Martelella endophytica: one gene and its partners. The protein of the gene in region 1 interacts with the protein of each later gene in a pairwise test. Links are inferred from orthologs where the notes say so. Each region holds a gene or a part of one and is shown in the gene's direction. Other genes may lie near its edges. The genes, in order: TM49_RS00385, TM49_RS17825 and sfsA.

Region 1 (4,323 bases):
TACCGTACGGTGCGCAACGAGCTTGAAGCCTATGATGTCGATCTTGGCGAAAAGCACGAGATCGTGTCGCTGTCGCAGGTCGATATTCTCGACGAGGCGACGCTGAAGGACAAGAAGGCGGCGCTGGAAAAGGCAAGCGGCGGCCCCGTGCATGCGATTTCCGCAGTGGCGCAGATCGGCATGACCGATGTGCTGCGCGAACTCGCCAGCGTCATCCGCGCCGAAGAGGCGCGCCTCGGCATTTCGGCGCCCGAGCCCGGTGAAGACAAGGGCCGCCACGACAAGTGGGAGCCCTGAGATGAGCGGGCGTTCGCTTTCTCACTACAGGCGGATCGTCATCAAGATCGGTTCGGCGCTTCTGGTTGACCGGGAACGCGGATTGAAACGGGAATGGCTCGACCGGCTTTGCGATGACATTGCGGCGCTGAAGGCCGCAGGCGTTGACGTGCTGGTGGTTTCCTCAGGCGCCGTCGCGCTCGGCCGCACCGTGCTCCACACCCATGCCGGCGCGCTGAAGCTGGAAGAAGCGCAGGCGGCAGCCGCGGTCGGCCAGATCGGCCTTGCCGGCGCCTGGACGGAGAGCCTCAGGCAGCACGACATCCTCGCCGGACAGATCCTGCTGACGCTGCAGAACACCGAGGAACGCCGGCAATATCTGAATGCCCGCGCCACGATCCGGCAGTTGCTGAAACTCTCGGCCGTGCCGATCATCAACGAGAATGATACGATCGCCACCTCCGAGATCCGCTACGGCGACAATGACCGGCTGGCGGCGCGCGTGGCAACGATGATCGGCGCCAATCTGCTGATCCTTCTGTCAGATATCGACGGGCTCTACACCGCCCCGCCGCATCTCGATCCCGAGGCCCGGTTCCTGCCGGAAATCGAGGCGATCACGCCGGAGATCGAGGCGATGGCCGGAGGGGCGGCGTCGGAACTCTCGCGCGGCGGCATGCGCACCAAGATCGAGGCCGGCAAGATCGCGACCGTCGCCGGCTGCGCGATGATCATCGCCTCGGGCAAGATCGACCATCCGCTGAAGGCGATCGAGAACGGCGAACGCCACTCGCTGTTTCATGCGGCGGGCGAGCCGGTCAATGCGCGCAAGACCTGGATTGCCGGCCAGCTTCTGCCGGCGGGCACGATCCATATCGATGACGGCGCGGTGGCGGCGCTGAAACGCGGCAACAGCCTGCTTTCGGCCGGCGTTGTCTCGGTCGACGGCCATTTTTCGCGCGGCGATACGGTGGCGATCGTCAATGCCCAGGGCGGAGAGATCGCCCGCGGCCTCTCCGGTTACGACAGCGACGAGGCCCGTGCCATTGCCGGGGTGAAAACCGGCGGCATCGAAGCCATATTGGGATACCCCGCACGCGCAGCGATGGTCCACCGCGACGACCTGGTGATGACGACGGGAAAGACGAGAAAGAGGAACGAGGCCCATGCTTGACCGCAAGGAAGATGTCGCAGCCGTGATGGCGGCGCTTGGCCGACGCGCCCGCGCCAGTGCCCACGCCCTCGCCATCGCGTCGACGGAAACCAAGGACAGGGCCCTGGAGGCCATGGCCCGCGAGATCATGGCCCGCAAGGCCGAAATCCTTGCCGAGAATGCGAGAGATGTTGCCCGTGCGAAGGAAAACGGCATTTCCGGCTCCTTCCTCGACCGGCTGGAGCTCAATGACGACCGTGTCGCCGCCATAGCCGACGGCATTCGCGCGATTGCCGCGCTGAAGGATCCGGTCGGCGATGTGATCGCGGCATGGGACCGGCCGAACGGGCTGAAGATCGAGCGCGTGCGCACGCCGCTCGGCGTCATCGGCGTTATTTATGAAAGCCGCCCGAATGTGACGGCGGATGCCGGCGCGCTCTGCCTGAAGGCCGGCAATGCCGTGATCCTGCGCGGCGGTTCGGATTCCGCTCTCTCGGCCGCCGCCATCCATGAGGCGCTGAAGGCGGGCCTATCCGAGGCTGGCCTGCCCGAAGACGCCATCCAGATCGTGCCGACCACCGACCGCGCCGCCGTCGGCGAGATGCTGTCCGGCCTTTCCGGCAATATCGACGTGATCGTGCCGCGCGGCGGAAAAAGCCTCGTCGCCCGTGTGCAGACGGAAGCGCGCGTGCCGGTTTTCGCCCATCTCGAAGGCCTCTGCCACATCTATGTCGACAAGTCCGCCGACCTCGACATGGCGAGGGAGATTGTCGTCAATGCCAAGATGCGCCGCACCGGGATCTGCGGTGCTGCGGAAACGCTGCTGATCGACCGCGCCGCCGCCGAAACCTTCGCCGGCACGCTGATCGAGGCCCTGGAAGCGAAAGGCTGCCTGGTGCGGGTCGACCACGAAATGATCGACTATGCCAAGGGCCGCGAGGAAGCGAGCGAGACCGACTGGACGACAGAATATCTCGACGCGATCATTTCGGTGAAGCTCGTCGATGGCATTTCCGGCGCCATCGAACACATCGAGAAATACTCATCCCACCACACCGAGGCCGTGATCGCCGAGGACCCGGAGGTGGTCGCCCGCTTCTTCAACGAGATCGATTCCGCCATCCTGCTGCACAATGCCTCGACCCAGTTTGCCGATGGCGGCGAATTCGGCATGGGGGCCGAGATCGGCATTGCCACCGGCAAGATGCATGCGCGCGGTCCGGTCGGCGTTGAGCAGCTCACCTCGTTCAAATATCTGGTGCGCGGCAGCGGCCAGACGCGGGCCTGACGGTTTGTCGGAGATCGAACGCCGCCATCTGGTCATGCCGCATCTTCAACCCGGCATGAGCGTCGGCCTGTTCGGCGGGTCGTTCAACCCGCCGCATGAGGGGCATCTGCTGGTGGCAAGCCTCGCCATTCAGCGGCTCGGCCTCGACCAGCTCTGGTGGCTTGTTACCCCCGGCAATCCGCTGAAGAGCGGCAACGGCCTGGCGCCGCTTGCCGAACGGCTGGCGCTTTCCGAGGCGATGGCGCGCGATCCGCGCATCCAGGTCACCGCATTCGAGAAATCGCTGGGTACGGCCTATACCGCCCGCACCATCCGCCACATCACCCGCCGCCATCCGGACGTCCATTTCGTCTGGGTCATGGGCGCCGACAATCTCGGCAGCTTCCATCGCTGGCAGGAGTGGCGCCGCATTGCCGAGACCGTGCCGATCGCCGTTATCGACCGGCCTGGGGCGACGCTCACCTACCTCTCCTCCAAGGCCGCCCGCACGCTCGACAAGGCCCGCGTTCCCGAGCGCGCCGCGAAGGCGCTGCCAAGGATGAAGCCGCCGGCCTGGACCTTCATCCATGGCCCGCGCTCGTCCGTCTCCTCCACCGCGCTCAGACTGGAAAAGAACCGATGAAGCTCGAAATCGTCGCCGACATCACCGATCCCGGCAAGCCTGGCGGCGCCAGCGACGACCGCTATGGCTGGAACGCGAACGCGGTCTTCGTCATCGACGGCGCCACCGGCATCGGCGACCGGGAGGTCATGGCGGAAGGTGACGCCGCCTGGCTTGCCGGCCATGCCGCGCGGATGTTTGCCGCAGCAGAAGATCGAGCGGTGGCCGAGACCGTAGCCGAGATCAACGCCTCCGCCCGTGACATCTATTACGCGGCTGCGGAAACCGATGACCTGCCGCGCTACATGTGGCCCGCCGCTGCCTTCCAGATGCTCCGGATCGAGGATGACCATCTCGTCACCTACGGGCTTGGCGATTGCCGGCTGTTCCTGCAGGACGCGGTGTCGGGCAATGTCTTCGAGACCTCGGCGCTGAAGGGCAACCGCGATCTCGAGATCGCCGCCGCCCACGCCCATCTTGCCCGCATCGGCGGGTTCAAGGGTGCGGCCGATATCAGCGGCGATGCCGAAACGCTGGCCATGCTGCGCGCGGGCCGCGCCCGCCACAACACGCCGGATGGCCGCGTCTTCACCCTCGGCCTCGTGCCCGAGGCAGCCGACAGGATCGTGCGCGAGGCAACCGGCATCATGGCCCCTGCCCGCGGCCTGCTCTGCTCCGATGGCTTTGCCGCCCTGGTTGACAATTACGACGCGTTTTCGCCGGAAAGCCTGATCGAAGCCGCATTCAGCGATGGCCTTCCGGCACTGCTTGAGATCCTCCGCCAGATCGAGCGGGAGCAGGATCCGGACGGCGAAAAGTACCCGCGCTACAAGGTCAGCGATGACGCCGCAGCCGTCGCCTTCCGTGTCCTCTAGGTCGCGCCCGAATATTTCGGCACAGGAAATACTTGCAACACGGGCCTTTTGACCCCACCATTAGGGGGCAGATCTCGCGAAAAAGTCGCGAGTCGCACCCCATGCTTGTTCCAGATGAAAGGAAGAACCC
Region 2 (4,318 bases), 3.8 Mb from region 1 along the record:
ATCGCAGCACGTCATCGCCGGCATTGATCGAAAGTGCCGTGGCTTTGAGATTGACGGATGCGCTGCTGGAATCGAGCGAACAAGTGACGGGGTCGCCGGTGTAGTTACAATCGTCTGCATGGCTCGCCGATGCCGCCAGAAGCGAAGCGGCGCAAACCGAGCCGAACATGAGGGACCGGAAACTTCGGGGGACACAGCCGGACGTGAGAATGCGGTCTCGACGCCGCGTGATGCGTGGAAAGTCATCCGTGCCCCCCGAAGCAACTGGACGGCGATCCCGTCGGCAGATCCTGAACGACCTGGCGCGGCATCACGTCCGATATCCCTTCACCATGCCAGAGGCAGGAGCGAATTCATCTGTATTTCGATGAAAGCGGTTGTTTTTTCGATGAACCGGCGTTCGATCCGAGCAAGGAAGAGGTAGAAGGGGTGACAGCAGACGCGAAAAGGAGGTCCGAGATATTCATGGCGGGCGATGCGGAACATCGACGCAAGACGGAAGCGCTCGCCGGCAGTCAGTCGGCGCTGCCTACGCGTGTGCCGGTGCCAATGATCAGGACATTCTGGGGGGCGCAGATAGCCGCCTGGAGTTTTCTCACGCTCTTCGCCTGGACCGCGCGGCTCCTCACCTTCAACGATCTATTCGCAGCGACCGTGATGACCATGGCGCTCGAGCCGATCGGGTTTTTGATGACAGGAGCGCTGCACGTCTTCTTCCTGTCACGGAGGCGCCGGATCACATCCGTCCCGATCGTCATTTTCCTGCTGTGTTTCTCGGGTGCCGGCGGCGTGCTGCTGATGCAGATCGCCGACGTCGTGCGACGGATTTTCCTTGGCGACGTCCAGCTGCCGATCGACGCCCGGATGACCACGGTCTTTTATACGATCGTACTCGTGGGCTGGTCGCTGATGTATTTCTGGCTAACCGCCCTCCTGGAAGCACGGTCGGAACGTTTCCGGGCGGCCGAGGCGCGGTCGGAAACGATGCGGCTCGAGCTGGAACGGCTGCATCTGCAGCTCGCCCCGCATTTCCTGTTCAACGCCCTCAATTCGGTCGCCTCCGAAATCCACGAACGGCCGGACGAAGCGCTGGAAATGGTTCGCCGCATCTCCGCCTATCTGCGCTATTGCCTCGACCAGGCGGCCCATTCGCTTTGCCCCCTCACCGACGAGCTCGAGGCCATGCGCGCCTATTTGCGCATACAGGAACTGCGTTTCGAGGAAAGGCTTCGGTGTACGGTGAGCATCGATCCTTCGGCGCTTAATGTACTGGTGCCACATATGATCCTGCAGGGCCTGGTCGAGAATGCGGTCAAGCACGGGCTGCGGCATCAGGACGCCGACATCGAGATAACCGTTGTCGTGAAACGCATCGACGAGGACAGTATCGCGATCGAGGTGGTCAATTCGGGCACGCTTGCGCCGCAGCGGAGCGATCGCCCCGCCATCGGCCTCGCCAACACCCGCAAGCGGCTGCAACTGCATTATCCGCAAGGTTATGAATTGACACTGCGTGAGGTGGGCGGGAACGTCGTCGCCAGACTCGTACTGAAAGGTTCCGCATGCCTCGTGTAATCCTCGTCGATGACGAACCGCCGGCCCGGCGCGGGCTGACCCGGATGCTTTCCGCCTTCGAGGATATCGAAATCATTGGCGAAGCCGGTTCGGTCGATCAGGCGCGCGCGCTGATCGCGTCGCTGCAGCCGGACGCGGTTTTCCTCGATATCGAGCTCACGAGCGGCAAGGGCTTCGACATCGTCCGTGATCTGTCGACGGAAACGGCCGTCATCGTTGTCACGGCCTATAGCCTCTATGCCATAGACGCCTTCGATGTCGCGGCGCTGGATTTCCTCGTGAAGCCGGTCGAGCCCGAACGGCTCGAAACGGCGATCAACCGCCTGCGGGAACGGCTCGCCCAGCAGACATACGCGACATCGCCAGGCCCGAGGACGGGCCAACCTGCCCGCATCCTCCTGAAATCGATGATGTCATCGGTGATGGTTTCGATCGACACCATCACCCTGCTGCAGGCCGAGGCAGATTTCACCCGGGTGCATCTCGACAACAACCAGACCTATCTCGCCGGCGGCCTGCTCGGCAAGTTCGAGGCTGACCTGCCCTCGCCCCCATTCTGTCGGCTAAGCCGCTCACTTATCGTCAACCTTGACCAGATCGGCTCTGTCGAATGGGAAAGCGGCGGACGCAGCAATGTGCGCTTCGCCTCCAGCGACCACACGATACCGCTTGGCCGCTCCGCCACCAAACGCCTCCGCCAACTCCTCGGTGCCCCCGCGAGTTGAAAGGCAGCGGTCGATCGATACGCGACACCGCAGAGGCGCTGACGCCACGGCTTCGGCGATACGATTCCCCATCATCAACCTGCAACTTGCCGCTGCCCGAGCCATCGGCTTGGCCGCAACGCGGCAAGCAAGACCTGTGACCATTAGGTCACAAACGTGAAAATTGCTCTGCATTATTCCTTTTGAGGATATTACCTGCCCTTAACGTTAGTTATGTTTCCAATCGGGAGTAGGAGCGTGATGCGCTCCGGTTTTGCGTGAGGAGGAGCAAACGATGATCAAAACCAGCCGAATGCGTTTTCTGGCCGTGAGCGTGGCCACATTGGCCTTTACGGGAACGGCTTCCGCCGGTTCGTTCGCATTGCGCGAGCAGAGTGCGGCAGGTCAGGGGCAGGCCTTTGCCGGCGCCGCCGCCGGACAGGCGGGCCTCGGCTCGATGTACTGGAACCCGGCGACCATGGCGGCCTATGAGGGTTTCCAGGCAGAGGTCGACCTTTCCGGGATCTTCCCCTATTCCGACATCAGTCCAGCGAGCGGCACCGCGCCTGCCCTGCTTCTGCTGGGTGGCACCGGCTCGACGGGCGACATGGCCATGGACGCGGCGCTGCCGGCCGGCTATGTCAGCTATCAGGTGACCGACGACCTCTGGCTTGGCCTTGGCCTCAACACACCCTTCGGCCTCGAAACCAAGAACCCGACCAATTACGCCGGGCAGATCTATGCCCGCACGTCGGAAGTCCTGAGCTACAACATCACCCCGACCATCGCCTATCAGGTCAACGACTGGCTGGCGGTCGGCGGCGGCATCGAGGCGATGTATTTCAGTACGCGGCTGACGCAGGCGATGAGCCCCTATCCGGGTGCACCGACCGCCGAACTCGGCGGCGATTCCTGGGGCGTCGGCTTTACCCTCGGTTTCACCCTGACGCCGATGGATGGCACGGTGATCGGCGTCGGCTACCGTTCGCAGATCAAGCAGAACCTTGAAGGCACGCTGAAGCTCGGGGCCGGTCTGCCGCCGCTACCGGCCGGCTGGTATTCGGTGAAGACCGATCTGACGCTTCCGGACCAGATCACGGTAGGCCTCAGCCAGGCGCTGACCGACAAGCTGACGTTCAATGCCGGGTTCGAATGGACCAACTGGAGCGTTTTCAACAACTTCCCGGTCTACGGCACTTCCGGCTTCACCAATGGGCTGGAGCTTGCCGAACTGCCCTTCGAATATGACGACGGCTACTACGTCGCCATCGGCCTCGAATATGACTGGACCGATCAGTTCACCGTGCGTGGCGGTCTCGGCTATGAATGGTCGCCGATCTCCTCCAAGAACCGCGATCTGCGCCTGCCCGACAGCGATCGTATCCATGCCTCGATCGGCGGTACCTACAACTGGACGGACAGGCTGTCGCTGGATCTGGCCTATGAGCACATCTTCACTACCGGCGATACCGACATCAAGATCGATGCCAGCAATCCGCATTATGCGGGTCTCGCCTTCTTCGGTGATGTCGATGCCCATGTCGATATCGTGTCGGCCAGCCTGCGCTATCGCTTCTGAAAACAGAGCCGCCCCCGGAACAACAACGGGGGCGGAACGATGCCCGGGGTTCTTGAGGAGGAGCCCCGGCTCATGTCTGGAAACGAGAGGGAGGATTTCCATGATCAAGGCAGTTATCGCAGGCGCGTTTGCTCTCGGTCTGATGACGGTCACCAGCGCTGCTGCCGCCTCACCGGACGGCAAATGGCTGACGGAAAGCGGCAAGACGCAGGTGCAGATCGCGCCGTGCGGCGGCAATCTCTGCGGCACCATTGTCTGGCAGAAGACGCCCATGAAGGACGAGAAGAACCCCGTTGCCGGCAAGCGCAGCCGCGATCTCGTCGGCACACAGATGCTCTACGGCCTGGCGCCCGAAGGCAACAATGCCTGGAAAGGCAAGCTCTACAACTTCGAGAACGGCAAGACCTACACCGGCAAGATGGAACTTACCGACACCAACACGCTCAAGCTTTCAGGCTGC
Region 3 (4,123 bases), 3.7 Mb from region 1 along the record:
TTCGGCGGACGCCAGGAACCGCTTGAGGTTGCGACCGGCCTGGCGGATGCGGTGCTCGTTTTCGACCAGCGCGATACGGACATGATCATCGCCCTGCTCGCCGAAGCCGAGACCCGGCGCAACGGCGATATCGGCCTTCTCGATAAGCAGCTTGGAGAACTCGACCGACCCCATCGAGGCGAAGGCCTCGGGGATTTTCGCCCAGGCGAACATCGTCGCTTCCGGCGGCGTGACATCCCAGCCGGCCTTTCCGAAACTGTCGATCATCACGTCGCGGCGCTTCTTGTAGATGGTGCGCACTTCCTCGATATCCGAACCGTCGCCATTCAGCGCCTGCGTTGCGGCAACCTGGATCGGCGTGAAGGCGCCGTAGTCGAGATAGGATTTGACGCGGGTGAGCGCCGAAATCAGCCGCTCGTTACCGACCGCAAAGCCCATGCGCCAGCCCGGCATCGAAAACGTCTTCGACATCGAGGTGAACTCGACCGCGACGTCCTTCGCCCCCGGCACCTGAAGCACCGATGGCGGAGCCTCATTGCCGAAGTAGATTTCGGCATAGGCGAGGTCGGAAAGCACAATGATTTCATGCTTTCGCGCGAAAGCGATGACATCGCGGTAGAAGTCGAGGCTGGCCACATGCGCCGTCGGATTCGACGGGTAATTGAGGATCAGCGCCAGCGGCTTCGGGATCGAATGCTTCACCGCCCGCTCGAGCGGCGCAAAGAAGCTGTCATCGGGTTCGACCGACATCGAACGGATCACACCGCCGGCAATCAGGAAGCCGAAGGCGTGGATCGGATAGGTCGGGTTGGGGCAAAGGATAACGTCACCGGGCGCGGTGATCGCCTGCGCCATATTGGCAAAGCCCTCCTTGGAGCCAAGCGTCGCCACGACCTCGGCATCGGGGTTGAGCTTCACGCCGAAGCGACGGGCGTAATAGGCAGCCTGGGCGCGGCGCAGGCCGGGAATGCCCTTGGACGAGGAATAGCGGTGGGTGCGCGGGTCCTGGACCACTTCGCACAGCTTGTCGACGATCGACTGCGGGGTCGGAAGATCAGGATTGCCCATGCCAAGGTCGATGATATCGGCGCCCGCCGCTCGCGCGCTTGCCTTCAAACGGTTGACCTGTTCGAAAACATACGGCGGCAGTCGCCTGACCTTGTGGAACTCTTCCATTTTCTTCCTCTTTTGGAATGTGGGATCGTCTCTCTATAATCGAAGGAACCCCGAAACGAGAGAGAAATCTCGGCGCTCGACGCAAGATTCCTCCTCCCATGCGACATTTTTGCGGCAAAAACCCTGATAATTGGTTTATGCGGATGCCTTATGGGTCCGGCGTCTTGGCCAGCGCGTTGAGTTCGGTGGTCATGGAGCTGATCTGATCCGGCGTCAGCTGCTCATAGGCGGCGGTTCCGGTGTTGCACACATCCGGATTGCCGCAGCCATTCGCGCAGGCCGAAAGCCCGGCAAGCGAGGCGGTGAGTGCGAATGCGAGAACGAGCCTCATGAGCGGAACCTTTCACTGATGACCGGCCGGAAGATTGCCTTTTTTGAGGCGCCGCAGCAAGCCTTGCCTTCCGTCGCCGCAAACGGCATGAAGAGGCCATGCTGTTCGATCCCCCGCTCATACCCGCCCGCCTGATAAAACGCTACAAGCGATTTCTGTTCGATGCGGTGCTCGAGGAAAGCGGTGAGACGATCACCGGTTCCTGCCCCAACACCGGCTCCATGCTCGGCCTCACCGATCCCGGTTCGCGCATCTTCCTCTCCCGCAATGATGACGGCAAACGCAAATATCCGCATCGCTTCGAACTGATCGAGGCGGACGGCACCACGGTCGGCGTCAATACCGGCCTGCCGAACCGACTCGCAGAGGAAGCGATCGCCGCGGGTCTGATTTCCGATTTCGCGGACTATCCGATGCTCAGGCGCGAACAGAAATACGGGCAGAAAAGCCGGATCGACCTTCTGCTCTCCGCAAATGACCGGTCCGACCTTTATGTCGAGGTGAAGAATGTCCATTTCATTCGCACGCCCGGCGTTGCCGAATTTCCGGATACCGCCACGGCGCGTGGCGTCCGCCATCTTGGCGAGCTTTCGGCCATGGTCGCGGCTGGACATCGTGCTGCGATGGTCTATCTGATTCAGCGCGGAGACTGCGAGAGCTTCAAAATCGCAAGCGATCTTGACCCCGTCTATGCGGCGGTGTTCAACTCGGCAATGGCAGCGGGGGTCGAGGCCTACGCCATAAAATGCACGGTGACCCGTGACAGCATCGCGCCACATGCTAAAGTGGCAATCGATAACATGTAAGCGCTTCTGCGCGAACGGTAAGAAACAACATGGTGACATATATCGATGCGGCGAAAGCGCCGCTGAAGAACGACGGTTCCATCCGGCTCTATGACGCGGAGGCGTTCGAGCGCATGCGCGAGATTTGCGGCATCACCGCGCGCTGCCTCGATGGACTTGCCGACCTCATCGTCCCCGGCGTGACGACGGACGCGATTGACCGCTTCGTGCTGGAATTCGGCCTCGATCACGGCGTCTACCCCGCCACACTGAATTATCGCGGCTACAAGTATTCGAGCTGCACCTCGATCAACCACGTGGTCTGCCACGGCATGCCGAATGCCAAGCCGCTGCGCGAAGGCGATATCGTCAATGTCGATGTCACCTATGTGCAAGACGGCTGGTATGGCGATTCCAGCCGGATGTACCCGGTCGGCCAGATCAAACGTGCCGCCGAACGCCTGCTCGAAGTCACCTATGAATCGCTGCTGCTCGGTATTGCCGCGGTGAAGCCCGGCGCCCGAACCGGCGCGATCGGCGAGGCGATCCAGACCTATGCAGAGAACGAACGTTGTTCGGTGGTGCGCGATTTCTGCGGACACGGCGTCGGCCGCCTGTTTCATGACACGCCCAACATCCTGCATTACGGGCACGCGAACGAGGGGCCGGTGCTGAAGGAAGGCATGATCTTCACGATCGAGCCGATGCTGAACCTCGGCAAGCCGCATGTGAAGGTGCTGTCCGACGGCTGGACGGCGGTGACCCGCGATCGGTCGCTCTCGGCACAATACGAGCACTGCGTGGGCGTGACCAAGGACGGCTGCGAGGTCTTCACGCTTTCGCCCGGCGGGCTTGACCGACCGGGGCTTTGAGAAAAGACGGGGTTCCATGGCGCGAAAACCGGCAGCACGGGAGGACGGCACGGATGGCGCCCCAGGCGCCGCGGACGAACGCCTGTTCTTTGCCGACCAGCAGCCGGAACAAACCTTTGGCGAGCGCCGCAAGCACGAGGAGCCGAGCCACTATCACGGTCACCGCGACAGGCTCAGGGCCCGCTTCCGTGATAGCGGTGCCAATGCGCTGGCAGACTATGAAATCCTCGAACTTCTGCTGTTCCGGCTGATCCCCCGGCGCGACACCAAGCCGATTGCCAAGGCGTTGATCGATCGCTTCGGCTCGCTTGGCGGCGTCTTCGGGGCGCCGGCGGAACGGCTGCAGGAAGTGCCCGGCATCGGCGAGGCCGTCGCCTTCGACCTCAAGCTCATGTCGGCGCTCGCCCAGCGCAGCCTCAAGAGCTCGCTGAAGGACCGGCCGGTGCTCGGCTCCTGGTCCTCGGTCATCGACTACTGCACTGCGGCGATGGCGCATGAAACCCGCGAACAGTTCCGCCTCCTGTTGCTCGACAAGCGCAACAAGCTGATCGCTGACGAAATCCAGGGGATCGGCACGATCGACCACACACCCGTCTACCCGCGCGAAGTGGTCAAGCGCGCGCTCGAACTCTCCGCGACCGCCATCATTCTCGTCCACAACCATCCGTCAGGCGATCCGACGCCGTCGCGCGCCGATATCGACATGACCAAGATGATCATCGCCTCGGCGGCTCCGCTTGGGATCACCATCCACGATCACATCATCATCGGCCGCGACGGCTATGTCAGCTTCAAGGGTCAGAAGCTGATCTGACCCCTCGGGAGGCGGCCGGAGGCTTAATGAAACCATCACAATCCGACGATAGGACCGGTATCGCGCCGCAAAAACTTTCCGCCGTCGGGACGGCCCGACGGTTTTCATTTCGCCTGCAAACGTATTAAGACTGTCACGAGCGCCC

The links.
Region 2: the proteins of TM49_RS00385 (region 1) and TM49_RS17825 interact in binary tests that used the Escherichia coli proteins (3 or more experiments, as listed by UniProt). The link is inferred for Martelella endophytica from one-to-one orthologs.
Region 3: the proteins of TM49_RS00385 (region 1) and sfsA interact in binary tests that used the Escherichia coli proteins (3 or more experiments, as listed by UniProt). The link is inferred for Martelella endophytica from one-to-one orthologs.

Annotation. Positions count from the first base shown.
Region 1 is NZ_CP010803.1:78,831-83,153, forward strand. Bases 581-3,579 are described here. They hold TM49_RS00385 (glutamate-5-semialdehyde dehydrogenase), read left to right. Parts: upstream 581-1,442; coding sequence 1,443-2,717; downstream 2,718-3,579. Other genes in these bases: proB (glutamate 5-kinase), read left to right, coding at 581-1,450; TM49_RS00390 (nicotinate-nucleotide adenylyltransferase), read left to right, coding at 2,752-3,339; TM49_RS00395 (hypothetical protein), read left to right, coding at 3,336-3,579. Also shown: GTPase ObgE, read left to right, coding at 1-297; more of proB, read left to right, coding at 299-580; more of TM49_RS00395, read left to right, coding at 3,580-4,193; rsfS (ribosome silencing factor), read left to right, coding at 4,308-4,323. UniProt on the Escherichia coli protein: Catalyzes the NADPH-dependent reduction of L-glutamate 5-phosphate into L-glutamate 5-semialdehyde and phosphate. The product spontaneously undergoes cyclization to form 1-pyrroline-5-carboxylate.
Region 2 is NZ_CP010803.1:3,855,807-3,860,124, forward strand. What follows is about bases 438-3,431. They hold TM49_RS17825 (LytR/AlgR family response regulator transcription factor), read left to right. Parts: upstream 438-1,562; coding sequence 1,563-2,300; downstream 2,301-3,431. Other genes in these bases: TM49_RS17820 (sensor histidine kinase), read left to right, coding at 466-1,575; TM49_RS17830 (OmpP1/FadL family transporter), read left to right, coding at 2,575-3,431. Outside these bases: more of TM49_RS17830, read left to right, coding at 3,432-3,858; TM49_RS17835 (DUF2147 domain-containing protein), read left to right, coding at 3,959-4,318. UniProt on the Escherichia coli protein: Member of the two-component regulatory system BtsS/BtsR, which is part of a nutrient-sensing regulatory network composed of BtsS/BtsR, the low-affinity pyruvate signaling system YpdA/YpdB and their respective target proteins, BtsT and YhjX.
Region 3 is NZ_CP010803.1:3,822,814-3,826,936, forward strand. Bases 661-3,459 are described here. They hold sfsA (DNA/RNA nuclease SfsA), read left to right. Parts: upstream 661-1,605; coding sequence 1,606-2,313; downstream 2,314-3,459. Other genes in these bases: TM49_RS17650 (LL-diaminopimelate aminotransferase), read right to left, coding at 661-1,176; TM49_RS17655 (hypothetical protein), read right to left, coding at 1,325-1,507; map (type I methionyl aminopeptidase), read left to right, coding at 2,343-3,164; radC (RadC family protein), read left to right, coding at 3,181-3,459. Also shown: more of TM49_RS17650, read right to left, coding at 1-660; more of radC, read left to right, coding at 3,460-3,978. UniProt on the Escherichia coli protein: Binds to DNA non-specifically. Could be a regulatory factor involved in maltose metabolism.